3 regions of the Paraburkholderia sp. MM5482-R2 genome follow, and region 3 is predicted to be linked to each of the others. Evidence: predicted binding sites of a transcription regulator. Region 3 holds the regulator's gene; each other region holds the start of a gene.
What was found. The regulator HrcA, encoded in region 3, represses chaperone genes, less so after heat shock. The targets are predictions, from matches to a motif close to TTAGCACTCNNNNNNNNNGAGTGCTAA.
Positions count from the first base shown of each region.

Region 1: rpoH (RNA polymerase sigma factor RpoH) is a predicted target of HrcA. The motif match lies at 6,513-6,539, and genes of this name have one in related genera.
Region 2: groES (co-chaperone GroES) is a predicted target of HrcA. The motif match lies at 2,675-2,701, and genes of this name have one in related genera.

Region 1 is NZ_JBNDLP010000002.1:616,244-625,943, forward strand. Features, by position in the region: gene nagE (N-acetylglucosamine-specific PTS transporter subunit IIBC) at 10-1,824, shown strand; gene cydX (cytochrome bd-I oxidase subunit CydX) at 1,939-2,055, opposite strand; gene cydB (cytochrome d ubiquinol oxidase subunit II) at 2,092-3,228, opposite strand; gene OKW37_RS05915 (cytochrome ubiquinol oxidase subunit I) at 3,263-4,855, opposite strand; gene cydP (cytochrome oxidase putative small subunit CydP) at 4,845-5,105, opposite strand; gene rpoH (RNA polymerase sigma factor RpoH) at 5,516-6,451, opposite strand; gene OKW37_RS05930 (acyloxyacyl hydrolase) at 6,806-7,366, shown strand; gene OKW37_RS05935 (nuclear transport factor 2 family protein) at 7,408-7,791, shown strand; partial or broken gene OKW37_RS05940 (2-isopropylmalate synthase) at 7,989-8,976, opposite strand; gene ybiB (DNA-binding protein YbiB) at 9,358-9,700, opposite strand, start outside.
Region 2 is NZ_JBNDLP010000002.1:937,852-947,551, reverse strand. Features, by position in the region: gene cysC (adenylyl-sulfate kinase) at 1-414, shown strand, start outside; gene groL (chaperonin GroEL) at 618-2,258, opposite strand; gene groES (co-chaperone GroES) at 2,312-2,602, opposite strand; gene OKW37_RS07385 (FkbM family methyltransferase) at 3,136-3,846, opposite strand; gene OKW37_RS07380 (hypothetical protein) at 4,261-4,650, opposite strand; gene OKW37_RS07375 (hypothetical protein) at 5,001-5,624, shown strand; gene OKW37_RS07370 (hypothetical protein) at 5,708-7,177, shown strand; gene OKW37_RS07365 (polysaccharide biosynthesis tyrosine autokinase) at 7,274-9,517, opposite strand; gene OKW37_RS07360 (polysaccharide biosynthesis/export family protein) at 9,567-9,700, opposite strand, start outside.
Region 3 is NZ_JBNDLP010000002.1:831,013-840,712, forward strand. Features, by position in the region: gene recN (DNA repair protein RecN) at 1-238, opposite strand, end outside; gene OKW37_RS06855 (NAD kinase) at 305-1,207, opposite strand; gene hrcA (heat-inducible transcriptional repressor HrcA) at 1,418-2,437, shown strand; gene hemH (ferrochelatase) at 2,619-3,689, shown strand; gene OKW37_RS06870 (RNA-binding S4 domain-containing protein) at 3,698-4,105, shown strand; gene OKW37_RS06875 (hypothetical protein) at 4,077-4,238, opposite strand; gene grpE (nucleotide exchange factor GrpE) at 4,604-5,191, shown strand; gene dnaK (molecular chaperone DnaK) at 5,523-7,472, shown strand; gene dnaJ (molecular chaperone DnaJ) at 7,742-8,881, shown strand; gene pabB (aminodeoxychorismate synthase component I) at 8,900-9,700, shown strand, end outside.

The sequences.
Region 1 (9,700 bases), 210 kb from region 3:
GAGATACCGATGGATGGAAATCCGTTTCTGAAGATTCAGCGCCTGGGACGCGCGCTGATGCTGCCGATCGCGGTGCTACCGGTGGCCGGCCTGTTGCTGCGGCTCGGCCAGCCCGACGTGTTCAACATCAAGATGATCGCCGATGCGGGCGGCGCGATCTTCGACAACCTGCCGCTCCTGTTCGCGATCGGCGTGGCGGTCGGCTTCGCGAAAGACAACAACGGCGTCGCGGGTCTGGCTGGCGCGATCGGCTATCTGGTGCAGATCGCGGTGATGAAGGACATCAACGACAAGCTCAACATGGGCGTGCTGTCGGGGATCATCGCGGGCATCGTCGCGGGGCTGCTGTACAACCGCTACAAGGACATCAAGCTGCCCGACTACCTGGCGTTCTTCGGCGGCAAACGCTTCGTGCCGATCGTGACAGGGGTGGTCTGCGTGGTGCTAGGCATCGTATTCGGGCATGTGTGGGAGCCGGTGCAGAACGCGATCGACGTGGCCGGCCACTGGCTCACGACGGCCGGCGCGCTCGGCGCCTTCGTGTTCGGCGTGCTGAACCGGCTACTGCTCGTCACGGGCTTGCATCACATCCTCAACTCGCTGACGTGGTTCGTGTTCGGCACCTTCACGCCGGCGGGCGGTGCGCCCGTCACGGGCGACCTGCACCGCTTCTTCGCTGGCGATCCGACCGCGGGCACCTTCATGACCGGCTTCTTCCCGGTGATGATGTTCGGCCTGCCGGCCGCATGTCTCGCGATGTATCACGAGGCGCCGAAAGAGCGTCGCGCGATGGTGTTCGGCCTGCTGTTCTCGATGGCGCTCACGTCGTTCCTGACCGGTGTGACCGAGCCGATCGAGTTCAGCTTCATGTTCCTCGCGCCGGTGCTGTATGCGATCCACGCGCTTCTGACGGGTCTGTCGCTCGCGATCTGCTCGGCACTCGGGATTCACCTCGGCTTCACGTTCTCGGCGGGCTTCATCGACTACGTGCTGAACTTCGGTCTGTCGACGAAGGGCTGGTGGGCGATTCCGCTCGGCATCGTGTACTCGGTCGTGTACTACGGTCTGTTCCGCTTCTTCATCCGTAAGTTCAACATGGCGACGCCGGGCCGTGAGCCCGCCGCTGCCGACGAGCAGGTCGAGTCGTTCGCGGCGGGCGGTTTCGTCGCGCCGGCGGCTGGTGCGGCCGTGCCGCGTGCGCAGCGCTATATCGCGGCGCTCGGTGGCGCGGCGAATCTGTCGGTCGTGGATGCGTGCACGACGCGTCTGCGTCTGTCTGTGGTCGATACGGGGAAGGTCTCGGAAAGCGAACTGAAGTCGATCGGTGCGCGCGGTGTGCTCAAGCGCGGCACGAACAACGTGCAGGTGATCATCGGACCGGAGGCGGACATCATCGCCGATGAGATGCGTACGGCGATCGCGCAGGGTCAGGGCGACGCGGTGAAGGCGGCGGGTGCTGCTGTATCGGCGCCGGCTGCTGCCGCGGCGGCTACCGCTGCCGCGCCGGTCGCGCGAAACGCTGGGCACGCCGATGACGCGCAAGGCGGTCCGCTCGATCCCGATCCGCTGCGCTGGCTCGCCGTGCTCGGCGGCGCGGGCAACGTGGTGTCGCTCGATGCGGTCGCGGCGACGCGTCTGCGGGTAGTCGTGCGCGATCCGTCGGCGGTCGATCGTCAGCGCCTCGCGACGCTCGATACCGCGTGGGTGTCGACCGACACGTTCCATATCGTCGTCGGCGAGGCCGCGCAGCGCTATGCGCAGAAGCTGGCCGAGCGCCTGTCGTCGCAAGGCGGCGGCGCGGGCGCGGCGCCGGTGCCGGCGTGATCGGTTGATGGCTGTCGAGCGCTGTTGAGTTGCACGGCGATCGCAGCACGCCAATAAAAAAGCGGCACCTGGTCCCAAGGTGCCGCTTTCGCGTTTACGACCAGAGCGTGGCGCCTAGCGAGTCCCTCGCTTTGCCGAGCGCGCCACCTCGCGCGATTCGAGCCACATCACATTGACGACACCGAACGCCAGAGCGACGCCAACGCCGAGAATCCAGCTGAAATACCACATCGCCAACTCCTGTTTGCTGTTGAAGCGTCGTGCCGGTCAATACATCGAATGGTGGTTTTCCTTGATCGCCGCGGCGGTCACCTTGCCGCGCATCACGCGATACACCCAGCCCGTATAGAGCAGGATGATCGGCAGGAACACGATGACGGCGAACAGCATGATCTCGAGCGTCAGGCGGCTCGACGTGGAATCCCACATGGTCAGGCTGCTGCGGCCGTCGAGTGACGATGGCATGATGAACGGGAACATCGAGAAGCCCGCGGTCAAGATCAAGCCGACGATCATCAACGACGTCGACAGAAACGCCGTCGCCTCGAAGCGCGAACGCGCGAGCAGCACCGCGAGCACCCCGCCGAGGAGACCCGCGAGCGGCGCAATCGCCATCCACGGGTAGAGCGCGTAGTTGTTCAGCCACAAACCCGGCGCGCCGATCACGGTCTTCATCAACGGATTGGAGACGGCGTCGAGCGGCGGCGCGTCGACGATCTGATAGCCGCCGATCATCGTCGCGACGAGCGCGCCCGCGACGAGAAACAGCACCACCGTGCACAGCGCCGCGAGCCGCAGCGCCTTCGACGCGCGCTCGTGAACCACCCCATCGGTCTTCCACTTGACGAACGCGGCGCCGTGCGCGGCCAGCATCGACACGCTGACGAGTCCCGTCAGCAGCGCGAACGGATTGAGCAGGCCGAAGAAGCTGCCGTGATAGGTGACGCGCAGATCGGTATCGAACGAGAACGGCACGCCTTGCAGCAGATTGCCGAACGCGACACCGAACACCAGCGCCGGCACGAAGCCGCCGATAAAGAGGCCCCAGTCCCACGCGTTGCGCCAGCGCGGATCCTCGCGCTTGCCGCGATAGTCGAAGCCGACCGGACGGAAGAACAGCGCGAACAGCACGAGCAGCATCGCGAAGTAGAATCCCGAGAAGGATGCCGCGTAGGCGAGCGGCCACGCGGCGAACATCGCGGCGGCCGCGGTCACGAGCCAGACCTGGTTGCCTTCCCACGTCGCGCCGACCGTGTTCACGACGATGCGTCGCTCGGAGTCAGTGTTGGCGATGAACGGCAGCAGGATCGCTGCGCCCATGTCGAAGCCGTCGGTGAGCGCGAAGACGATCAGCAGTACACCTATCAACACCCACCAGATCAGTCTGAGAACTGCGTAGTCCATATGGGTTTCTCCTCCGGGGCGGTGCAGCGGTGCGTCATGCGGCCGTGTTCGACAGTGGCTGCGTCACCGGCTGTCCGATCTCGTGGTGATAGCGGCCCGTATGCAGCGACGAAGGGCCGAGCCGTGCGTACTTGAACATCAGCATGATCTCGATGACGAACAGCCCCGTGTAGAACAGAACGAAGCCGCCGATGCTCAGATACAGATCGCGCGGCGTCAGCGTCGACGCGGCCAGGTTGGTCGGCAGAATGCCCGCGATGCTCCACGGCTGGCGGCCCATTTCCGCGACGATCCAGCCGAGCTCGGCGGCGAGCCACGGCAGCGGAATCGCGATGACCGCCCAGCGCAGAAACCAGCGACGCTTTTCGAGCAGCAACGTGCGCTGCGCGCAGAACCAGAAGGCGAGCACGAAGGTCGCGAGGAACAGCAGGCCAAGGCCGACCATCGTGCGGAACGAGAAGAACAGTGGCAACACCGGCGGAACCGTGCTTCTTGCCGCCGCGGCGATCTGGTCTGGCGTCGCGTCGATGACGTTCGGCGTGAACCGCTTGAGCAGCAGGGCGTAGCCGAGATCGTCCTTGTACTTGTCGAACTCCGCATGCGCCTCGTCGCTGGAGTCGCCGCCCTTTAACCGCTGCAACGCCGAATAGGCGAGCATGCCGTCCTTGATGCGACCTTCGTTTTGGGCGATCAGGTCGCGCAGGCCGACCACGGGTTCGTCGAGCGAGCGGGTCGCGATAATGCCGAGCGCGTACGGCACACGGATCGCATAGTCGGTGCGTTGCTCTTTCTGATTGGGGATGCCAAATATCGTGAACGGTGCCGGCGCGGGCGCGGTCTCCCATTCGGATTCGATCGCGGCGAGCTTGATCTGCTGGACTTCACCGGTGCGATAGCCGGATTCGTCGCCCAGCACGATCACGCACAGCGCCGACGCGAGGCCGAAGCCGGCGGCGATCGCGAACGAGCGCAGCGCGAACTCGGTGTCGCGGCGCTTCAACAGATACCACGACGACACGCCGAGTACGAACATCGCCGCGGTCACGTATCCAGCTGATACCGTGTGCACGAACTTGACCTGTGCAACCGGGTTGAAGATCACCGAGCCGATGCTGTCGAGCTCCATGCGCATCGTCTGATAGTTGAACTTCGCGCCGACCGGATTGTTCATCCAGCCGTTGGCAATCAGAATCCACAGCGCCGACAGGTTCGAACCGAGCGCGACACAGAACGTGACGATCAGATGCTGGATTTTTGACAATCTGTTCCAGCCGAAAAAGAACAGACCGACGAACGTCGATTCGAGGAAGAACGCCATCAGCCCTTCGACGGCGAGCGGGACGCCGAAAATGTCGCCGACGTAATGCGAGTAATAAGCCCAGTTGGTGCCGAACTGAAACTCGAGCGTGAGGCCGGTCGCGACGCCCATTGCAAAGTTGATGCCAAACAGCTTGCCCCAGAACTGCGTCATGTCCTTGTAGATCTGCTTGCCGGTCATCACGTAGACCGATTCCATGATGACGAGCAGCCAGGCGAGACCGAGCGTGAGCGGCACGAACAGAAAGTGATAAAGCGCCGTGATGGCGAACTGGAACCGCGACAGTTCTACGACTTCGCTAACGGGCATGTTGATCACCTCGAGACGGATGCGGGGCGGGCACCGACAGCAGCGCCTGCGCGACCTGCTCAGGCGGCAGCATCATGTGCTGCGCCTGTGGATGATTGAAGAATGTGTACTTGAGCGCCATCAGTAGGACGAACTTGATGGCGAGGATGATGGCGATATCGCGCGCCAGCGTTGGACCGCGCGCCCACCTGGTGAACCGGCCGCGCAAGCGCGACCGGACAGTGCTGCTGCGATTCAGGGCTATGGTCATGATCGGTCGAAGACGACTTCACGCCGGTGAGTCCGGCTGGATCCAGACCGCCCTGGCCGTCAGGCAGTCTGGCGAATGCATGCCGATTGTAGGAGGTGAACCCCGCGCGCTCAGGTTTAGCCATGCGGCAACACGTCGCGAAACTTGCCGCGTCTGTGCAGTATTGCTACCGGACTTGCGATACGTCAAGAAACGCTTACCGGCCTCGACAGGCCGGCTTGCGGATAGGCCGACGCGAATGCGCGGCCGTGTGGACGAAAGAATGGACGAAAGGAATGAAAAAAGCCCCGCCGTCTTGCGAGGGCGGGGCTTGAGCGCGATGGTCGCTAAATGGCGCGACCGATTAACGCGTGTCGTTTTTACCTATGTCATGGGCGGGACACAATTGACGCGCGCATGGCTTCGACGCTTTACGCGTATTCGGTCAGCGCGCCGCGCATCTTCTTCATCGCGCTGGCTTCGATCTGGCGGATACGTTCGGCCGACACACCGAACTCGTCGGCCAGCTCGTGCAACGTGGAGCCGCCCGAGCCATCGTCGGCCACCTTCAGCCAGCGCGCTTCGATGATGCGGCGGCTGCGCGGATCGAGCGCGTCGAGCGCGCTTGCGATGCCGTCGCTTTGCAGCCGGTCGCGCTGACGCGAAGCCAGCACGGCAGTCGGCTCACTATGCGAGTCGGCCAGATAGGCGATTGGCGCGTACGACTCCTCGCCGTCTTCGACCTGACCTTCGAGCGCGATATCGCCGCCCGACAGACGCGTCTCCATCTCCGCGACCTCTTCGCGCTTCACGTTCAGCTCCTTCGCGAGACCTTCGATCTCGTCCGGCGTGAACGCGCCAAGCCCCTGCTTGTGGCTGCGCAGGTTGAAGAACAGCTTACGCTGCGCCTTGGTGGTGGCGACCTTCACCATGCGCCAGTTGCGCAGGATGTACTCGTGGATCTCGGCCTTGATCCAGTGCATCGCGTACGACACGAGGCGCACGTTTTGCTCGGGATCGAAGCGCTTGACTGCTTTCATCAGGCCGATGTTGCCTTCCTGGATCAGATCGGCGTGCGGCAACCCGTAACCGAGATAGTTACGCGCGATGGACACGACGAGTCGCAGGTGCGACAGCACCAGGCGGCGCGCAGCCTCCAGATTGTCGTGTTCGCGCAATTCGGTGGCGAACTGGCGTTCCTCCGCCGGCGTCAGCATCGGAATCCGGTTGACCGCCTGGATGTAGGCGTCGATGTTGCCGAGGTGACCAGACAGCAGCGAGGAATGCGAGAGCGCCAGTGCACCTGCCGGAGCGGCCTTAGCCGACGACGGGCTCAAAGTACTCGGAAGGGTCATTGCATGGCTCACGTGTGAAGCTCCTTTGGAATCAGACAATAGCGTACTCAGTAAACGACTCCAGCGATGGATGTTAGCACTCGGATCTACCGAGTGCTAATACTTAGAGGTCGCAGGGGCATCCGAGTTCCCGAAAATCCTATTGAGTTTTGACTTCTGATAGCCATCATACGCTCTATTTGCCTTGCGCGTTGGACCTGTACAAAGTACCGCCAGGAGCGCTTGCAGGCTCATGTTTGACTGATATCGTCCCGTTTTAAGAGAATAATTGCTGTTCGTGGGGCATTATCTGGGAAATACTTGCTCTTGAATTCGTGCTTGGAATAAAGGGGGCGCTCGCTTAATACCCGGCAGTATGGGGGGCGGATGAACAGGCAGAATCTTGTGGTGCGTGGGCTTACTCTAAAAAGCACGTTTGCCGTTCTGCTGGGTGCGGCGGGCGCATCCCAAGCTGAGCAGTTCGGCGTGCAGGTGGCCGCCGGCGTCGGCGACCATCACGTCAGGACGCTCGATCTCGGCGTGGTCTGGGATCCAAACCTGACCTGGTGGGAGATCGGCGACTGGCATTTCGCGCTGCTCGGCGAGGCGCATGTCGCGTGGTGGCACACCAATGAAGGAAACGTTCACGACAACATCGGCGAGATCGGCGTGACGCCGGTAATCCGCTTCATCAGGTCGTCGGGTTCGGTGCGGCCATTCATCGAGGTGGGTGCCGGCGTCCGGCTGCTGACCAGCCCGCGCATTTCTTCCGACTTCACGTTGGGCACCTCGTTCCAGTTCGCCGAGATGGCGGGCGTCGGGTTGCAGTTCGGCGCTCGTGAGCAGTATGTCGCCGGCTACCGCTTCCAGCATGTCTCCAATGGCGGTATCAAAGAGCCGAATCCTGGTATAAATTTCAGCCAGCTATATTTGCAATATCACTTCTGACCGTGGCCGCCTGCGGCTCGCGGTGTTCGAGGGGCTCTGCAATGGCGGCAAAGATGATCGAAGCGATTCGCGGGCTCGAGCGAGAGCGTTTTCGCGCGATGGTCGATGGCGATGGGCAGTCGCTCGACACGCTGCTCGCGGACAACGTGAGCTACGTCCATACGAATGGCAAGCGCGAGACGAAGCGGCAGTTCATCGACGGGATCACCGCGGGGCGCCGTCGTTATCGGCAAATCGAGGTGCAGTCGCAGGATGTCTTGCCGGCCGGGCGCGAGACCTACGTCGTCACGGGCCGCGCGCTGATCGAGATGGAGGCGAATAACGGCGCGCTCCTGTTTCCGATTGCCTATACCGCGATTCACACGCACGAAGACGGGCAGTGGCGACTGATCGCGTGGCAGGCGACCCGTTGCGCGCTCGAGTGAGATTCTCATCGGGCGGGCGCGCCTCGTGAGCGCGTCTCCAGCGGCAGCGGAATGTGGGTGTGCACTCCGCTGCAGCAGGCTCGAGGCCCAACGCGAATTCACGCGGTCGCGCATTCGCCAGCTTTGTCGCGGCTGTTTGCGCCGTGCTCGTCCATATCGGCATCCGCGTCGCGCGCCTCGCGCGTGCCGCGCATCGCTACCTGTCCCGCATACGGATGCCGCGCCGCCACCGGAAGCCGCGTGCAGCGTTCCGCCACGCGCCTGATCGTCGCGAGATCCGAGAAATCCAGACCGCTGTCGATACCCATCGCGTCGAGATTCATCGCGACTGTGACGAGATCGACGTTGCCGGTGCGCTCGCCATTGCCGAACAGACAGCCTTCGATGCGATCCGCGCCCGCCAGCAGCGCGAGCTGCGCCGCGGCCACGGCGGTGCCGCGATCGTTGTGCGGATGCACCGACAGCACGATGCTGTCGCGGTAACCGAGGTTGCGATGCATCCATTCGATCTGGTCGGCGAACACGTTCGGCGTGGCCGCTTCGACGCTTGCCGGCAGGTTGACGATCATCTTGTGATCGCGCGTAGGCCGCCACGTTTGCGCGAGCGCGTCGCACACCTCGCGCGCGAATGGCAGCTCGGTCGTGTTGAAGGTCTCGGGCGAGTACTGGAAGGTCCAGCGCGTGCCCGGCCGCGCCTGCGCGTGTTCCTTGATGAGGCCCCGTGCCTTCGACGGCGAGCGCCTTGATCTCATCCTTCGACTGCTGGAACACGATGCGCCGGAACGACGGGCAGATCGCGTTGTACAGATGCACGATCGCGCGCGGCGCGCCTTCGAGCGCGTCGAACGTGCGTGCGATCAGCTCCGCGCGCGACGGCACGAAGACGTCGATCGTGACGTCGTCGGGAATGCGTCGCTCGTCGATCAGCTTGCGCACGAAGTCGAAATCGGCCTGCGACGCCGACGGAAAGCCCACTTCGATTTCCTTGAAACCGATCGCGACCAGCATCTCGAAGTATTCGAGTTTCTGCGCAGCGTTCATCGGTTCGATCAGCGCCTGATTGCCGTCGCGCAGGTCCGTGCTCATCCAGACGGGTGCGGCGTCGACCGTGCGACTCGGCCATTTGCGGCCGGTCAGCCGGACGGCGGGAAAAGGGCGGTACTTTTCAGCGGGATTGCGCAACATGGAGAGGTGCCTCATTCGTGGTGTCGTCGGCGGAGGGTGGGGACGTCGAGCGGTTGGCCGACTGTTCACGCATGCTCGCTGCGGATGCTGCCCATGCAACGTACACGTGATCCTCTCGCATCGTCCGCGCGGTAAACGGACGAATGCAAACGACGACAGGTTGTGGAGAACTACGACGGGGGTGAAGCGAAACTGCGGGAACTACGGGCAGGACCGCCGACGGCAACCGGAGCTGCCAGCGCGCGGCGCTACGCGAGACTTACGCCAGGTGTAGCGATAGGGGCCGCGCCAGGCGGCCGGAGATAATTCGGAGGGTGTTCGGAAGGGAACGCATGAGGCCAAATGTATGACGGCGTGCGTTGGCCTGTCAACCCGCGGCCGTCAGGCCGCCGTCTTCGCGATATCGACGATCAGCTCGACCTGCCGCTCGAGCGCGCCAGGCACCGGCGCTTCGCCGCGCAGCACGGCGTCGATCCAGGCGGCCGTGGTCGCCGCGTCGCGCGCTTCGGGCAGCTCGACTTCGGGCGCATCGGGCGACGAGCGCTCGTGCGGCAGCCGCGTCTCGCAGATGCCGTCATGCAGCCAGTCGACCTGCACCTGGCGGCGCGTATCGGCGACCGCCTCGCCTTCGGTGCCGCGCGCGAGCAGCGCACCGCCGACGGCCGCATCGGGATGCGTGACGAACAGCTGAGTGAGACTGTCGCGATACGGCGGATGCGTGTAG
Region 2 (9,700 bases), 110 kb from region 3:
GGATTCGAGCCCGACGACCGGCGCGAAAACATCCGCCGGGTCGCGCACGTCGCCCAATTGATGAACGACGCGGGTCTGATCGTGATTTCCGCGCTGATTTCGCCGCTACGCGAAGATCGGGCAATGGCGCGCGCGATCATCGGAGCCGACAAGTTCGTCGAAACCTATGTGTCCGCCTCGCTCGCCACCTGCGCGAGCCGCGATCCCAAAGGTCTTTACGCGAAAGCGAGGTCTGGCGAGATCAGCTCGTTCACCGGCGTATCAGCGCCCTATGAAGCGCCGATCGATCCCGACCTGCACGTCGACACGGGAACGCTGAGCCCCGCGCAAAGCGTCGCGCAGATCTTCCACTACCTGCGGGAAAAGTGCCTCGGAAGGTCCTCTCATCGCACGGCTCGCGCCGCGGGCGCCTGATCCGGACAAAAGGGCGTCCGGAAGCGCTCGCCAGCAAGCGCATCAACGCCGGCCCCAAACGAAAAAACCCGCATAAGCGGGTTTTTTCGTTTGGGGAAACGCCTCGCGGCGCACTCCCCACATGGACTTCCAGCCGGGCCTCGGCCGTGATCCAGACGCGCGGCAGTTCAACCACGCGGCCGGACCACGAGGCCCGAGCGGAATTACATGTCCATGCCCATGCCGCCCATGCCGCCGGGCATGCCGCCAGGCATCGGAGCATCTTCCTTCGGCAGTTCGCAGACAGCTGCGTCGGTCGTCAGCAGCAGGCCAGCAACCGAAGCTGCGTTTTGCAGCGCCGTGCGCGTCACCTTCGTCGGGTCCACGACACCTGCGTCGACCAGGTCGACGTACTCGCCGGTCGCTGCGTTGTAGCCGTAGTTGCCCTTGCCAGCAGCAACCGCTGCCACGACGACGCTCGCTTCTTCGCCACCGTTGGCGACGATCTGGCGCAGCGGCTCTTCCATGGCGCGCAGAACGATCTTGATACCTGCGTCCTGATCGGCGTTAGCGCCCTTCAGGCCAGCGATTGCCGTACGTGCACGGATCAGCGCGACGCCGCCACCCGCCACGATGCCTTCTTCCACAGCCGCGCGCGTTGCGTGCAGTGCGTCTTCGACACGTGCCTTCTTTTCCTTCATTTCGACTTCGGTCGCAGCACCGACCTTGATCACTGCAACGCCGCCTGCCAGCTTGGCGACGCGTTCTTGCAGCTTTTCACGGTCGTAGTCCGAGGTCGCTTCTTCGATCTGCGTGCGCACTTGCTTGACGCGAGCTTCGATGTTCGCTGCTTCGCCAGCGCCGTCGATGATCGTGGTGTTTTCCTTGCCCACTTCGATGCGCTTCGCCTGGCCCAGTTCAGCCAGCGTTGCCTTCTCGAGCGTGAGGCCGGTTTCTTCAGCGATGACCTGACCGCCGGTCAGGATCGCGATGTCTTCCAGCATCGCCTTACGACGATCGCCGAAGCCCGGAGCCTTGACGGCAACGGTCTTCAGGATGCCGCGGATGTTGTTGACGACCAGCGTTGCGAGCGCTTCGCCTTCGACGTCTTCAGCGATGATCAGCAGCGGACGGCCAGCCTTCGCGACTTGCTCGAGCACCGGCAGCAGGTCACGGATGTTCGACACCTTCTTGTCGTGCAGCAGCACGAACGGGTTCTCGAGCACGGCGACTTGCTTGTCCGGGTTGTTGATGAAATACGGCGACAGGTAGCCGCGGTCGAATTGCATACCTTCGACGACGTCCAGCTCGTCTTGCAGCGACTTGCCGTCTTCGACGGTGATCACGCCTTCCTTGCCGACCTTGTCCATTGCTTCAGCGATGCGCTCGCCGATCGACGAATCGCTGTTCGCCGAGATCGCGCCAACCTGGGCGATTTCCTTGTTGGTCGTGCACGGCTTGCTGATCTTGCGCAGTTCTTCGATTGCGGCTGTAACGGCCTTGTCGATACCGCGCTTCAGGTCCATCGGGTTCATGCCCGATGCGACGTACTTCATGCCTTCGCGGACGATCGATTGCGCGAGAACCGTAGCGGTCGTCGTGCCGTCGCCTGCGTTGTCGCTGGTCTTGGAAGCGACTTCCTTGACCATTTGCGCGCCCATGTTCTGGAGCTTGTCTTTCAGTTCGATCTCTTTCGCGACCGACACACCGTCCTTGGTGACCGTCGGGCCGCCGAAGCTGCGCTCGAGAACCACGTTGCGGCCCTTCGGACCCAGCGTGACCTTCACGGCGTTGGCGAGAATATTCACGCCTTCGACCATCTTGGCACGGGCGGAATCACCGAATACGACGTCTTTAGCTGCCATCTTCTAACTCCTTGAATACTTTGGATATAACCGGTGAAGTAGCGACCTTGCGCTTACTTCTGCACCACGGCCATGATGTCTTCTTCGCGCATCACGAGCAGTTCGTTGCCGTCGACCTTGACGGTCTGGCCTGCGTACTTGCCGAACAGGACGCGGTCGCCGACCTTCACGTCGAGCGCAATGGCTGCGCCCTTGTCGTCGCGCTTGCCCGGGCCGACTGCGAGGATTTCACCTTGATCCGGCTTTTCCGCTGCGGCTTCGGGGATCACGATGCCCGACGCGGTCTTGGTTTCCTGATCCAGACGTTTGACGATCACGCGATCATGCAAAGGACGAAGGTTCATACATACTCCTCTCTGATTGAGACTGAAGAACGCTGAGAAAAACCCGGCTGGCCGAGCCAACCGGAGATGTTGTTAGCACTCTCGTGCAGCGAGTGCTAATTATATGGACGGGCAGTGACAAATTCAAGAAGCGGGGAACGCGGTCGAAGTTCACTCACCCTGAAACGTGATTCGCTCGGGCTTGAACCCCGCCCCGTGCGGAACGTCTGCCGTTCGGTATTTTCTCTAAGAAAACAATAATTTACCGACGTGTTGCGTTGAGATTCGGCCCTTCGTGAAGGAAGAGGCGAGCCATGACGAGGCAGCGACTTCGGAGCGGAGCGCCCGCTCGAAACGTCAAACCCAGGGAAATCCCCCATAAGCGCGGGCCGTTACGATAGTCAGCCTTCAGGCAAGTCGAGGGGGCTCATGAATGTGCTTCACGGCTGAAGCACCAGTCGGTCCAGGTAGATCTGGACCGTTGCAGCGGCCGTTGATAGTGGGATTGTGAAATTGATAGCAGCTGCAAGGACGATACGTGCGGAACCGTAACGCTATAACTGGGTGCGAAAGATTTGAGATCTTTCCACTCTGAAGATCAGCGACAAATATGTCCAACTGACCAGTCGGTAATTGCGCTCCTCCAGATAGCGAAATATGGCTGAATCTATTACTTCCCTGATCGAAGTCAGCGTAAACTCCACAATAATGATCTTTGGTTTATACCTGCTGATATCAATCGATCGCAAGACTTCGTAATCGTGACCTTCCACGTCGATGGAAAGCAGATCGATTTTCTGATCGGCGTACGGGGTGTGCTCGAGAACGTCGTTCAATGTGGTAGTTTCAACGGTCCGGACGGAGATAGGCTTCTGGACTTCGGCCGCAGCCACTATGGGATCTATGGTCGAAGTCAACCCATAATTTGAAAAATTATAGACTTCCTTGAGCTGTTTCTCGTTCGAGACGGCCGCACATACATTGACATCACCGGACCGCGCAAGAGAAAACGTTTCAATTTTCACTGGATCCATGTCTATGTTGATGCCGCGCCAACCACGCTTGTAAAGCGCATGTGTGTTCGAGAACTTGACAGGGTGGTATGCACCAACGTCGACATAAACACCCTTATTGCACCGGGGACTGATTATCTCGCGCAACACCGCGTCCTCTCCAAACTGCGAGTAGTACAAACGCGGCCCGCGTGTTATCCACGTCTTGCGGACGAGCCAAAGGAAGTGTCCGAACGTCTTCGGGTTCAACATAACCGCTCCTCACTTCGAAACGATAACGGCAAAAGGTCAAACAGCGTTTGATCTGGAAGCTTGCCCCAGCAGAAGGTCGGTCCGGCATTACGTTAGCTAATATTCACTATGGCAGGCCTCATTACCGCCGCAAATGTGCCGCAGTACGGACCAAACGATATTCGCGAATTAGTTACATGCTCGAAAGGTCGTTGAGCGTTACATCTGCAGACTACTCGACGGTTAGCCGAACATTAAGCGAAAGTCATAATAATGTGTATTTTTGGCCGAAACCGTCGAGTATGCAAAAAGCTTCCGGTTCCAGTCGGTTCGCGTGTCGTCGACTACAGCCGCGCGAGATTCAGCCCGGCGAAGCCTTCTGCATGAGGCTACGATCCGCCAGTTTCGGTCGCCCGACAGCGCGCTCGTTTCACTTCACTTCTGCGCAGGCCGGTGCAACGCATTACCCGCCATCCACTTGAGCCGTTCGCAATTGACCTTGATGCGCGCCGCGAATTCCTTCGGATCTCGCTCGCGCAGTGCGTTCATCTGGCTATTGGTGATGTCGGCGCGGTGCCAGCCCGTGTCCCAGTGCTGATCGAAATCGGTCGCACCGGTCAGGACCTTTCGGAGCCGCTCCTTATAGGCGCCGATCCGCTCGGGCGACACGTCGCAAAACGCCCGCGCGAAGCTTGCGCGCTCACCCGCCGTCTCCGCGCTCATGTTGGCGTCGCTCGCGCCGCTCGCGAGCGGCGCGGCGAGCGACAGCACCGACAGACAGAACGCTGCGCAAAGCGGCCGATAGCGATACGATAGGTTTTTCATCTTCGACTCCTGACGATCCTTCGTGGCGACCAGGGATTGTCCCGATCTTCAACGCCGCCTCGCCGATTGTGTCCTGATTGCACTGCACGATGGCGTTTTCGCGCGCTATCCGATGCATCGCGTGGCCAAACCGCGGTGCTACGCTCGTTAAAGCGGCATTCGCGACGTGCCCGTTCCGGGGAACCGTGGCGCCAAGCACCGCAACGCCACGGCCTATCGGCAGGCCGCGACAGAAGCACGAGCGCCAGGCATGAGAACGAGCTCGAACACGACGCGCAACGAGCACAGAACGAAAGCACGACACGAAATCAAACACAAAAAGGCGAGACATCGCTGCGGGAGTGACTGCGATGGCATTTAGAACATATACCGTACTGACGCTGTTGGTGACGAGCACTGCCGCGTTCGCGTGGCGGCCTGTCACCTATCCGATCCGAAGTCAGAGCCCTTACGAGCGCAGCATCGACAACGCGATGTGCTACGCCGAGGCGAACCGCGTGACCGGGGTCAACATGGCCCACGAGTCGCAGATTCCGCCGCGTCAACCGCGCGCGGCCAAAGGTGCGTCGACCGGCGTACCGTCGAAGCCGCCGCTTCCGCCTAGTTCCTTCTCAGCCACGCCGCTGCCGTGGAGCGCGAGCGCGCCCGAAGCCGCGAGCGCGCCGTTGGCTGAGGCGCAAGCGCCTGGCGGTGCATCGTCGGCGAAACCGGTGAACGAAGCCGCGGCCGGCGCCAGCGCGCCAGGCGCGCCAGCCACCGCGGCGGCGAATGCACCGCCGAACGCATCGGCAGCGGCAACGGGCCCCAGTGCGACCGCGGCACCCGGCGCGTCGGATGGGGCGGCCGCTTCGCTGCAGGCCAACGCGGCGTCGAACGTAAAGCTGCCGCCGCTGCCCGCGCCCGAGCCACCGATGACCCGCTATTGGGCCGCCTACGGCGCGTGCATGCAGGCGCGCGGTTACGTCGTTCAGTAGTCCGGCCGACGCCGCTTGCGGGCGTCGTTGCATTCATTCTTTTTGATGGCGCCGCCCTTCGGCGCCAGTGGAGCGACACGGCCATGCCGCGCGACACGACCTCCGACCAGCCATTTTTCCATCACTGCGCATACTGCGGCGTGCCGCTGTCGGGCCGCTTTTCGCCGTGTCCCGCATGCCACGCACTGCCGATCGATTCGTTCGATACGGACGACAAGCCCGGCGAGCGCTCCGCGCGATCCCGGGCGCTGAGCGCATCGCGCACGCAACTCGAACCGCTGCCAGCGGCCGCGAGCTTGCCCGCGGACCGTTCGTCGCGACGCTCCGCGCAAACGAAGATGAGCCCCTACGATCTGATCGACGAAGCGACGTTCGAGCCGGGCGGGCGTCGACGGCGGCATCCGCTCGCGCTTGCCGCAGCCGCGCTCGCGACGCTCGGCGTCGTGTACGTCGGCTTCGTTCTACTCAACGACGACGATGCGAGCGTCGACACGCCGGTCACGGTCTTCGGCACGGTGCGCCCGGACAACCCTGGCCAAGCCCCTGCACAGAACGTTGCGCAGAATGCGGCGCCGTCGGTTGCCGCGGCGCCGAAGCCGGCGTCGATCGTCGCGCAACGGCCGCGTCCCGTTGTCGTCGCGCGGCAGCAACCGGCGAACGTGCACGCGGCCCACGTCGCGCCACCGGCACCGCCCGTCGTTGCGACCGCACCGACCGTTGCGCCATCGTCACCGCCGGTCGTTGCGACCGCGCCTGCCGTAGCGCGATCGAGCCCGCCCATCGTGGCGACCGCACCGACCGTTGCGCCATCGTCACCGCCGGTCGTTGCGACCGCGCCCGCCGTAGCGCGATCGAGCCCGCCCATCGTGGCGACCGCACCGACCGTTGCGCCATCGTCACCGCCGGTCGTTGCGACCGCGCCTGCCGTAGCGCGATCGGCTCCACCCGTCGTGGCGACCGCGCCCGCCCCAGCGCGACCGTCAACGCCCGTCGTCACGACCACGCCGACCGCAGCGCGACCGACACCGCCCGTTGTCACGACCGCGCGCGCCGTAGCGTCAACGAAGACATCGAGCGCGGCCATCTCCGCGCCCACGCCGCGTGGCACGGCGCTCGCGTCGACCAGCACCAACACCAACACCGACACGATGGCCGCCCCGCTCACGCAAGCCGACAAACAGCGCGCCGACGCCGAGCGCAATCTGAAAGCCGCGCACGGCTATCTGCAACGAGGCAATCTGGCGGCGACCAGAGCACGCCTCGCCGCCGTAATCACCGCGCAGCCCGACAATCGCGGCGCGCGCAGCATGCGCGCCCAGGTGAGCACGCTAGAGCAGCAACGCGACGCGTTGCTGAGCCTCGCGCGCGGCTGCAGCAACGTGGGACATTGGGAGTGCGCGTCGCACAACGCCAACGAAGCGTTGCGGATCGATTCGAGCAGCAAGGCCGCGCAACGGCTCGTCGCCCTCGCGTCGCACGAGTCGGCGTGGCAAACCATGCAACCGACGGCGGAAGAGTCGCGCGCATTGCGCGATCTGCTGCGTCACCACTAAGGATTGCGAGGTATCTCGCGGGACGGCGGCACGGGCGTGCAGTCGATCACGCCCGCCCGCGCGGCGCCCCGAAAGACGCGCGCGCGGGCAGCAGTGTCAGCCGGCGATGCTGTCGTAGCCGTAATAGCCGCCCTGATACCCCGAGCCGAGGAACGCCGCTTCCTGCGGCACGTCGGTGAGCAGCACGCCGCGCAGACCGACGCCACCGTTACGCAGGCGTTTGGTGGTTTCGATGATCTCATGCAGCGGTTGACGCCCATGCCGCACGACGAGCAGCGTCGTCGCCGCGTATTTGCCGATCAGCGTCGAGTCGGTCACGGCGAGCACCGGCGGCGTGTCGATGATCACGACGTCGTATTGCGGCTTCAACGCCTCGAGCATCGCTTCGAAGCGTTTGCTCATCAGCAGCTCGGCCGGGTGCGAGGGCAGCGTGCCTTTCGCGAGCACGTCGAGGTTGGGCAGCACGTCGCGCTGGATCATCGCGTTGAGATCGCCGCCGCACAGCACGTCGGACAGTCCCGGCCGATGGCTGACGCCGAAATGCGAATGCACGTCGCCGCGTCGCATGTCGCCGTCGATGATCAGCACGCGCTTGTTCGCCGACGCGACCAGCGTCGCCAGATTCACCGACAGGAACGACTTGCCCGCATCGGGCCGCGAGCCGGTGATCATCACGACGTTGTTGGCCGCATGATCGAGCGACAGCTGCAGCGAGGTGCGCAGATTGCGCACCCCTTCCACCGCGATATCTTCGGGCGCCTGTTGCGCCAGCACATGCTGCCCGCGCTGGCGCAGCGACACCTTTTCCTGCAGGCGCAATTGCGTCTGGCTGCGCGGCACCACCGCGAATACCGGCACGCCGAGCATCCCCTCGAGTTCGTCCGGGCGCTCCACGCCGCCGCGCATCGCGCGCCGCAAGAAGACCAGCAGCAAGCCGAGCGCGAGGCCGCCGCCGAGCGAGATCAGGATCACCAGCATGCGCTTCGGCCACACCGGATCGTCGGGCGTTTCGGCGAAGTCCACCACGCGCACGCCGCTCACCTGCCCCGCCTGCGCGACCCGCAGTCGCTGCACGCCGTTGAGCAGGTTCGTGTACAGATCGGTGTTCACGTGCACGTCGCGCTGCAGACGCAGCGCGGTCTGCTCGGTGTCGGGCATCGTCGAGACGCTGTGGTTCATCGTGCTCTGCGCGCCCTGCAACGCGGCGATCTGCGCATCGAGCGCGGCGACCATCGGATGATTCGGCGTAAAACGCTGCAACAGCTCCGCGCGCTGCTGCTGCAGATCGAGCAGCTTCGTCTTGTTGTCGACGATCTGCTGCAGCAGCAGCTTGCTTTCTTCACCGAGATCGACGGCGCCATGTGTATTGCGGAACTTGCCGTAGCGCTCTTCCGCGTCGTCGAGCGCCTTGCGCGCGTCGGGCAGTTGCTGTTCGAGATACGCGAGCGTGTGGTCGGATTCGGTCGAATGGCTCGCGAGATCCTGCCGCACGAACTGGCGCGCCACGTTGTTGACGATCGCCGCGGTCAGCGCCGGATCGGCGCCTTCGAGACTCACGCGGATCACGCCGGAGTCCTCCGCCGTTTCCTGCACGACCATTGTCTTCGCCAGACGCTCCACCGTGCCGAGCGTCGACGCGCGCGTCAGCTCGAAACGCGAGCCGGGCGCGCCGACCAGTGTGTCGACGTGCAGCGTGACCGGGCCGACCGCGGTATCGGTTTGCACGGTCTCGCCGACGCGCCCCGACAGGATCGCGCTGCCGTGAGGATCGCGCAGCATGAAGGTGTTGCCGGCGCCCGCGACTAGCGTGAAGGTCTCGCCATACAAGTCCTTCGACGTGTCGAAGCGCGACACCGCGATGCTCTCGTTGCCCCACGCGAACCCGCGCAGGTTGACGAACGACGGCAGCCGGAACCACCAGTGCCCGTTCACGAGTCCGGCGATCTTGCTGCCGATCACCGGCAGATAACGCGGCTTCGCCGTGATGTCGAGGTGCAGCGCGCGGACCGCCTCCTCGGTGACGAGACGCGACTTCAAAAGCTCGATCTGCGCCGCGGTCGACGGCTTCGAATCGTACGCGCCGGGAAGCGGCGCCGCCGCGTCCCGGCCGTTCGCATTGACGTTCATCGCGTTCGCCGTCCTGTCCTGGACGTGAAACAGCACGTCCGAACGATAGACCGGCGGCGTGAGGAACGCGTACGCGCAACCGAGCGCGAGCGCGATCAGCGTCACGGTGAGGATCGTGCGCCAACCGCGCACGATCGTGCGCACGTAGTCCGACAGATGCAACTGCCCCGGTTCATACACGCCGGCGTAACGGTTTTCGTAATTGATTGCCATGTTTTCACCCAACAAGGCCTGCCGGTTCAGATATCGCGTCACGCATGCGTCACTTCGACACGACGACTCCCGTCACCGCCGCGTTGATCGCGGGCAACAGCAGGTTCAACACACGGTTGAAGCGAACCAGACCGCCCTGACCGACGTACACGATGTCCTTCGGCTGTAGCTCGAACTGGTTCG
Region 3 (9,700 bases):
TGTCGAGCCATTGATCGACCTGTGCGTGCGTCTCGAACTCCGCGGTGATGTCGGCGCGGCTCTCGCCGGTGCGCACGACGCTCGCCTCGGCGCGCGCGCCTAGTGCCAGCGCGAGCGCGTCGATCAGGATCGATTTGCCAGCGCCGGTTTCGCCCGAGAAAACGGTAAAGCCGCTGTCGAATTCGAGGTCGAGCGCGGCGACGATGACGAAGTCGCGTATCGAGAGGTGGCGAAGCATGGAGGTCGTCGGGTGAGCTTGGGATTCGGGTGGCGGCCGCGGCGGCGTGCGAAATCAAAGTGCCGCTTACGGCCTCGGGTCTTCTTCGTGCGACGGGTACTCGTGCCAGTGCAGCTTCTTGCGTAGCGTCGCATAGTAGCTGTAGCCGACCGGATGCAGCATCGGCACCGTGTGGCGCGAACGGCGCACCTCGATCGTGTCACCGAGCTCCAGCGACGTGAACGACTGCATGTCGAAATTGACGTTCACCTCGCGCCCGGAAACGATCTGGATGCTGACCTTCGATTCGTCCGGCAGCACGATCGGCCGGTTCGACAGCGCGTGCGGCGCGATCGGCACGAGCACGATGCCCTGTAGTTGCGGATGCAGGATCGGCCCCTGCGAGGACAGCGCGTACGCGGTCGAGCCGGTCGGCGTCGCGACGATCAGGCCGTCCGAGCGCTGGTTGTACATGAAGCGGCCGTCGACCGACACGCGCAACTCCGCCATGCCCGAGAAGCCGCTGCGGTTGACCACCACGTCGTTGAACGCGAGCGCGTGGTAGATCGGCGTGCCGTCGCGCACGATGCGCGCTTCGAGCAGCACGCGCTCCTCGCGCTCGAAATTGCCGGACAGCATCTGCGGCACGATCTCGCGCATGTCGGAGATCGGAATGTCCGTGATGAAGCCGAGCCGCCCGTGGTTGATGCCGATCAAGGGCGTGCGATACGGCGCGAGCTGGCGGCCGATGCCGAGCATCGTGCCGTCGCCGCCGAGCACCACGGCGACGTCGGCGCGCGCGCCGATCTCGGCGAGACGCAGCGCCGGATAGTCGGTCACGCCGATTTCGGCGGCGGTGTCGGCTTCGAACACGACTTCCAGGCCGAGCTTCGCGATGCAGGCGGCGAGCGCGGTCAGCGGCTCGCCGATGCCTGGCGTATTGCTGCGCCCGACGAGCGCGACGGTCTTGAACTGGCTGGTCACTTGCATGCCGGCATTACACCATAGGTAGGGCCTGAAAAGAACCGCAGACCAACCCGGTTGTGGGGCGGCGCACGCAGGGCGTCTGCGTATGTCGCGATTATCGTTAGAATGGTGAAGACCCGATGACATGCGAGCCCGCCGACGGCGGTGCATTCGCCGGGAGCGGGCGCCGCGGGCGCTCTCGGCTGCGATGCCATTGAGCTAAAATTTTTCGTCATGCTAGATCCTCGCGCACAAACCCTCCTCAAAACGCTGATTGAGCGCTACATCGCCGAAGGTCAGCCGGTCGGCTCTCGCACGCTGTCACGTTATTCGGGCCTCGAACTGAGTCCGGCCACGATCCGCAACGTGATGTCGGACCTCGAGGATCTGGGGCTCGTGATCAGTCCGCATACGTCGGCAGGGCGCATTCCGACACCACGCGGCTACCGCCTGTTCGTCGACACGATGCTGACCGTCGAATCCGCCGCCGACGAGGAGGCGGTGACGCGCACCGTCAAGACCACGCTGCAGGTGGGCGAGCCGCAGAAGATCGTCGCCGCGGCGGCGAGCGTGCTGTCAAATCTGTCGCAGTTCGCCGGCGTCGTGCTCACGCCGCGTCGCAGCCACGTGTTCAAGCAGATCGAATTCATGCGCCTGTCCGACCAGCGCATTCTGCTGATCATCGTGACGCCCGAAGGCGACGTGCAAAACCGCATCCTCGCCACCCAGCGCGACTTTTCGCCTTCGCAACTGGTGGAAGCCTCCAATTACATCAACGCGCACTTCGCGGGCCTCTCGTTCGACGAGGTGCGCCGCCGCCTGCGCGAGGAAATCGACGAGCTGCGTGGCGACATGACCTCGCTGATGCACGCGGCCGTCACCGCCAGCACCGACGAATCCGACACCGGCGAGACCGTGTTGATCTCGGGCGAGCGCAATCTGCTCGAAGTCGCCGATCTTTCGTCGGACATGGCGCGCCTGCGCAAGCTGTTCGATGTGTTCGACCAGAAGACCAGCCTCCTTCAGTTGCTCGACGTGTCGAGTCACGCGGCGGGCGTGCAAATATTCATTGGCGGCGAATCGAATCTGGTACCGATCGAGGAAATGAGCGTCGTCACCGCGCCGTACGAGGTGAACGGCAAGATCGTCGGCACGCTCGGTGTGATCGGACCGACCCGCATGGCCTACAACCGCGTGATTCCGATCGTGGACATAACCGCGCGGCTGTTGTCCATGACGCTCAGCCAGCAGTAGTCCTCGGGCTCCGCGGAACTGGCGTCATCGCAGTCCGTGGCGATCATGATGCGCGAACGCGCGGTGTCTGCCAATCGTCCGAATGGCCAGGGGTCTCTGGCGGCGCCGGGCAGAACTCGCGCCGCTATAATGAATCTCCATTGAATCGACTCGCCGCAAAATGCGGTGATTTCTGCTACCTATGCGCTTCGACCTCGAGCGGCCTTCACAGAACGCCACGTCGCATCGCGTCGCCGTGTTGCTGATCAATCTCGGCACGCCCGACGCGCCGACGCCGCGCGCGGTGCGCCGCTACCTCGCGCAGTTCCTGTCCGATCCTCGCGTGGTCGAAATTCCGGCGCTGCTGTGGCAGCTCATTCTGCGTCTGCTGATTCTGCCGTTGCGCGGCCGCAGCTCTGCGAAGAAGTATGCGGCGGTGTGGATGCCCGAGGGCTCACCGCTGCGCGTCCACACCGAAAAGCAGGTCGAGGGCCTGCGCCATCTGCTGCAACTGAACGACTACACGGTGCTGGTCGACTACGCGATGCGCTACGGCACGCCCGGCATTCCGGCAATGCTGAACCAGCTGAAGCTCGCGGGCGCCGAGCGCGTGTTGCTGATGCCGATGTATCCGCAGTATTCGGCGTCGACCACTGCGACCGCGTTCGACGAAGCCTTTTCCGCGCTCAAGCGCATGCGCAACCAGCCGGAAGTCCGCACCGTGCGCCAGTACGCCGATCACCCGGCGTACATCGCGGCGCTCGCCGCACAGGTGCACCACTACTGGCATCTGCACGGCCGCCCCGATTTCGCGGCGGGCGACAAGCTCGTGCTCAGTTTCCACGGCGTGCCCAAGCGCACGCTCGACCTCGGCGACCCGTACCACGAGCAATGCCAGCAGACCGGCGCGCTGCTGATGCAGGCGCTCGATTTGACGTCGGTCGAATGCCGCATCACGTTCCAGTCGCGCTTCGGCAAGGCCGAATGGCTGCAGCCCTACACGGCGCCGACGTTGAAGGAGCTCGGCGCGGCAGGCGTGCGGCGTGCTGACGTGTTTTGCCCGGGTTTCACCGCCGACTGCCTCGAAACGATCGAGGAAATCGGCATGGAAGGGCGCGGCGAATTTCTGCAGGCGGGTGGCAAGGAGTTTCACCGGATCGCCTGTCTGAACGCGTCGCAGCCGTGGGTTGCCGCGCTTGGCGAAATCGTTGCGCAGCATCTGCAGGGCTGGCCCGTGCAGGCGGTGCCGGTGCCGCACACGACAGGAGCTTGAATACGCAGATGAACTACCGCATTTCAACCGAACCGGGCGCGAAACTGCGCATCGACAAATGGCTGTGGGCCGCGCGCTTCTTCAAGACGCGTTCGCTGGCCGCGGAGGCGGTCGACAAGGGGCGGGTGCGTATCGGCGGCGTCGCCGTGAAGCCGGCGAAGGACGTGCGTGTCGGCGATCTGGTCGAAATCGAGATCGAGCGCTACGTGTGGCAGGTGGAGGTGCTGGGCGTATGCGACGTACGCGGTCCGGCGAGCGTCGCGCAGACGCTTTATTTGGAAACCGCGCAGAGCAAGGCGAAGCGGCAGGTCGAGCAGGAACGGCGCAAGGTCTACCACGAGCCGGCCGCCGCGCTGCACGGCCGACCGACCAAACGCGACCGGCGCACTATCGACAGATTTTCAGGTGGGGATTGAGAAACTGCTCCACGGTGGCGTGTGCGCCGCCGTACTCGGTGGTGTGGTCGTTGACCGCACCGGACATGCAGATGGTCGTGGTGCCCGCGATCAGTACCAGTGCGACCACGCCGATTGCAAAGGTCAGTTTCACGGTACTCCCCTTGATGGGCTGAAACAGGCTATCGGAACGACTGTCAGGTGTCGGTAACGCTTACGTCAGATTAGGGTTAACGTGGCGTTGCCGCTCCCTGACTGGAGAATAGGTCAGTTGCGGGCTGCACTCAATCTCTATCTGATTGCGCCACGTTGAGGCTTGTTACGGCGCATTTCGCCTGCACGTCGGTGGTGCGAAAAAACCCTCGACCCGCTTGAAACGGCTTTTTCAGGCCCCATCTGGGGTCCGGTCTGGCGGATCGGCGCGAAGACGCGTGTCGCGATTTTGCAAAGCATGAATCGTACTGTGTCGGAACGGCTTGCACCGCCTTTGGCTTTTACTTTTTAACGACTTTCAGCGACATGGAAAACACGCAAGAGAACCCGACGAGCCAGAATCCCACGCCCGCCGACGAAGCCGCGCGCCAGGCCGCCGAGGCGGCCGGGGCCGCTGCTCAACAGCCGGACACCGGCGCCCCCGCGGAACCGGCCCAGGGTGCCGCCGAGCAGGCGCTGGTCGACGCTCAGGCGAAGATCGCCGAGTTGCAGGAAAGCTTCCTGCGCGCGAAGGCCGAAACCGAAAATGTGCGCCGGCGCGCTCAGGAAGACGTCGCCAAGGCGCACAAGTATGCGATCGAGAGCTTCGCCGAGCATCTGCTGCCGGTGGTCGACAGTCTCGAGGCGGCCGTCGCCCATTCGTCCGACGACTTGCAGAAGGTCCGCGAAGGCGTCGAGCTCACGCTGCGGCAGTTGAGCGGCGCGCTCGAGAAGGGTCGCGTCGTGGCGATCAATCCGGTCGGCGAAAAGTTCGATCCGCATCGCCATCAGGCCATTTCGATGGTGCCGGCCGACCAGGAGCCGAACACCGTCGTCGCGGTGCTGCAAAAGGGCTTTGTGATCGCGGATCGCGTACTGCGTCCCGCGCTCGTGACCGTCGCGGCGCCGAAGTAATCACGTTGACACTCGCTCCGGGCGTTTGCGCCGGTGGCGTCTGCTGCGTCGCTTCGCATCGCTACGTGCCGCAAAGATCCATCGATTCAGGCACTTCCGGCGAACCACGCCGGGGGCGCCGCGCAGACTGACCGAGCGGGCTCGCAGCGAAGATTCAGGCGCCTCGCCCCGTGATTGAAAAAAATTAAAGACCGCATCGCAAAAGAGGTCTTGAAAACGATGTGGCCGCACTTATTTTGAGTGCAGGTATGAATTGAGAGCGGATCGTCCCGCCGCCAGATGGGTCAACCGGGCGCTTTCCGCAGCGATCAAAGTCAGGAGATTTGTAAAAATGGGCAAAATCATCGGTATCGACCTCGGCACGACTAACTCGTGCGTGGCGATCATGGAAGGCAACTCGGTCAAGGTCATCGAGAACTCGGAAGGCGCGCGCACCACGCCGTCGATCATCGCTTACATGGATGACAGCGAGATCCTGGTCGGCGCGCCGGCCAAGCGTCAGTCGGTCACGAACCCGAAGAACACGCTGTTCGCGGTCAAGCGCCTGATCGGCCGCCGCTTCGAAGAGAAGGAAGTGCAGAAGGACATCGGCCTGATGCCCTACAAGATCATCAAGGCCGACAACGGTGACGCGTGGGTCGAAGTGCGCGACCAGAAGCTCGCGCCGCCGCAAATCTCCGCCGAAGTCCTGCGCAAGATGAAGAAGACCGCTGAGGACTACCTTGGCGAGACCGTCACGGAAGCCGTGATCACGGTGCCGGCGTACTTCAACGACAGCCAGCGTCAGGCAACCAAGGACGCCGGCCGCATCGCCGGTCTGGAAGTCAAGCGGATCATCAACGAACCGACCGCCGCGGCTCTCGCGTTCGGTCTGGACAAAGCCGAAAAGGGCGATCGCAAGATCGCGGTGTACGACCTGGGCGGCGGTACGTTCGACGTGTCGATCATCGAAATCGCGGACGTCGACGGTGAAATGCAGTTCGAAGTGCTATCCACGAACGGCGATACGTTCCTCGGCGGCGAAGACTTCGACCAGCGCATCATCGACTACATCATCGGCGAGTTCAAGAAGGAGCAGGGCGTCGATCTGTCGAAAGACGTGCTCGCGCTGCAGCGCCTGAAGGAATCGGCTGAAAAGGCCAAGATCGAGCTGTCGTCGAGCCAGCAGACCGAAATCAACCTGCCGTACATCACGGCGGACGCATCGGGTCCGAAGCACCTGAACCTGAAGATCACGCGCGCCAAGCTGGAAGCGCTGGTCGAAGACCTGATCGAACGCACCATCGAGCCGTGCCGCGTCGCGATCAAGGATGCGGGCGTGAAGGTCGGCGAAGTCGACGACGTGATCCTGGTCGGCGGTATGACCCGTATGCCGAAGGTGCAGGAAAAGGTGAAGGAGTTCTTCGGCAAGGATCCGCGCCGTGACGTGAACCCGGACGAAGCCGTGGCCGTTGGTGCCGCGATCCAGGGCCAGGTCCTGTCGGGCGACCGCAAGGACGTGCTGCTGCTCGACGTGACCCCACTGTCGCTCGGCATCGAAACGCTCGGCGGCGTGATGACGAAGATGATCAACAAGAACACGACGATCCCGACCAAGCACGCGCAGGTCTACTCGACGGCTGATGATAATCAAGGCGCCGTGACGATCAAGGTGTTCCAGGGCGAACGCGAAATGGCAGCGGGCAACAAGCTGCTCGGCGAGTTCAACCTCGAAGGCATTCCGCCGGCACCGCGCGGCGTGCCGCAGATCGAAGTGAGCTTCGACATCGACGCGAACGGCATTCTGCACGTCGGCGCGAAGGACAAGGCGACCGGCAAGGAGAACCGCATCACGATCAAGGCGAACTCGGGTCTGTCCGAAGCCGAAATCGAGAAGATGGTGAAGGACGCCGAAGCGAACGCGGAAGAAGATCACAAGCTGCGTGAGCTGGCCGACGCCCGCAACCAGGGTGACGCGCTCGTCCACAGCACGAAGAAGGCGCTGACCGAGTACGGCGACAAGCTCGAAGCTGGCGAGAAGGACAAGATCGAAGCCGCGTTGAAGGACCTCGAAGACACGCTGAAGAGCAACTCGAGCGACAAAGCCGCGATCGAAGCGAAGATCGAAGCGGTGGCCACGGCCTCGCAGAAGATGGGCGAGAAGATGTACGCCGACATGCAGGCTGCGCAGGGTGCCGAAGCGGCGGCGGGCGCGGCGGGCGGTGCCGGTGCATCGGCGGGTGCGAGCCAGCAGGCCGACGATGTGGTCGACGCTGACTTCAAGGAAGTGAAGAAAGACTAAAGCCAGGTCGGCATCCGACCGTAAAGCCGTGCACAGCAATGTGCGCGGCCCGGCTGCACGAGAACGGCGCCCCCGGGGCGCCCAAAGTGCAAGAGCGGTTTTCGCGCCTGGCGAGCCTTTTTGGGGCTCTCCGGGCACGTTCGTTTTATGGAGGGCGTTGTTTTGAACCGTGCCCTGGCGCGGCGCAGACAGCGGCCGGACGAGTCGTGAGACTCCACAGCATTCACAAGGAGCTACCGCGTCGCTTTGCGCGGCGGCGTTGAACCGATATGGCGAAACGGGATTACTACGAGGTTCTGGGCGTCGCAAAGAACGCGAGCGACGACGAAATCAAGAAGGCTTATCGCAAGCTCGCGATGAAGCACCACCCCGACCGCAATCCGGGTCACAAGGATGCGGAAGAGCATTTCAAGGAAGTGAAGGAAGCCTATGAAATGCTGTCGGATTCGCAAAAGCGCGCCGCGTACGATCAGTACGGTCACGCGGGCGTCGATCCGAACATGGGTGGGGCCGGCGCGCAAGGTTTCGGCGGCTTTGCCGATGCATTCGGCGACATCTTCGGCGACATCTTCGGCCAGGCGGCCGGCGGCGGCGCACGCGGAGGCGGCCGCGCGGGCCCGCAGGTGTACCGCGGCGCCGATCTGCGCTACAGCATGGAAATCACGCTCGAGCAGGCCGCACACGGCTACGACACGCAGATTCGCGTGCCGAGCTGGGTTTCGTGCGAAGTCTGCCATGGCTCGGGCGCGAAGCCGGGCACCAAGCCGGAAACCTGCCCGACCTGTAGCGGCTCGGGTTCGGTGCGCATGTCGCAGGGCTTCTTCAGCATCCAGCAGACTTGCCCGAAGTGCCACGGCACCGGCACCTACATCCCCGAGCCGTGCAATCACTGCCACGGCGCGGGTAAGGTGAAGGAAACCAAGACGCTCGAAGTGAAGATCCCGGCCGGTATCGACGACGGCATGCGCATCCGCTCGGCCGGCAACGGCGAGCCGGGCATCAACGGCGGTCCGTCGGGCGATCTGTATGTCGAGATTCATATCAAGCAGCACTCGGTGTTCGAGCGTGACGGCGACGATCTGCATTGCCAGATGCCGATCCCGTTCACTACCGCGGCGCTCGGCGGCGATATCGAGGTGCCGACGCTCGCCGGTCGCGCCAGCTTCACGGTGCCGGAAGGCACGCAGTCCGGCAAGACGTTCCGTTTGCGCGGCAAGGGCATCAAGGGGCTGCGTTCGAGCATCGCCGGCGATCTGTACGTACACGTGCAGGTTGAAACGCCGGTCAAGCTCACCGAAGCGCAGCGCGATCTGCTCAAGCAGTTCGAAAAGGCGCTCGTGGAAGGCGGTTCGCGGCATAGTCCGCAAAGCAAGAGCTGGTTCGATCGCGTAAAGAGCTTTTTCGATTGATTTGATTCGGCGGTCAGTATGACGGTGGACAGTCGCGGCGCGGCGTTCGCGCTGCTCGACGATTGCGGTGCAACGGCGGCGCTTCCGTCGAGCCGCTTGTACACGGGTTTCGTGCGCGAGCGGGTCTGCACGGAGGCGGCGCAGCTCGAAGCCGTGTGCGACAGCGTCGCGGCGGATACCCGGAGCGGTTTGCACGCCGTTGTGCTCGCCGATTATGAATTTGGCCGCGCGCTGATGGGTTTCGATGCGCGCCGGTCTTCTGAAACGCAGCGTGGCAATGCCACGCTGCGTTTTTTATTGTTCGAACGTTGTGCGAAGCTTTCGCGCGACGAGGTCGACGCGTGGCTGACGGCGCGGGACAACGGCGCTTTCGAGCCGTCGGTCGCGGGCACCGCGAACGTGCGCGAGAGCGTCGATCGCGCCGAGTTCGACGCGGCGATCGACGCGATTCACGCCGCCCTGCGCGCGGGCGATTCCTATCAGGTCAACTACACGTACCGCCTCGGCTTCGACGTGTTCGGCTCGCCGCTCGCGTTCTATCGGCGGTTGCGCGCGCGCCAGCCCGTGTCGTTCGGCGCGCTGATCGCGTTGCCGGACGATGCGTGGGTGCTGTCGTGTTCGCCCGAACTATTCGTCGAAAAGCACGGCCCGACGTTGCGCGCGCGGCCGATGAAGGGCACGGCGCCGCGCTCGCAGGATCCTGCCGTCGACCGGGGTAACGCCGAGTTCCTCGCGACCGATCCGAAGAACCGCGCCGAGAACGTCATGATCGTCGATCTGTTGCGCAACGATCTGTCGCGAGTCGCGCGGATCGGCTCG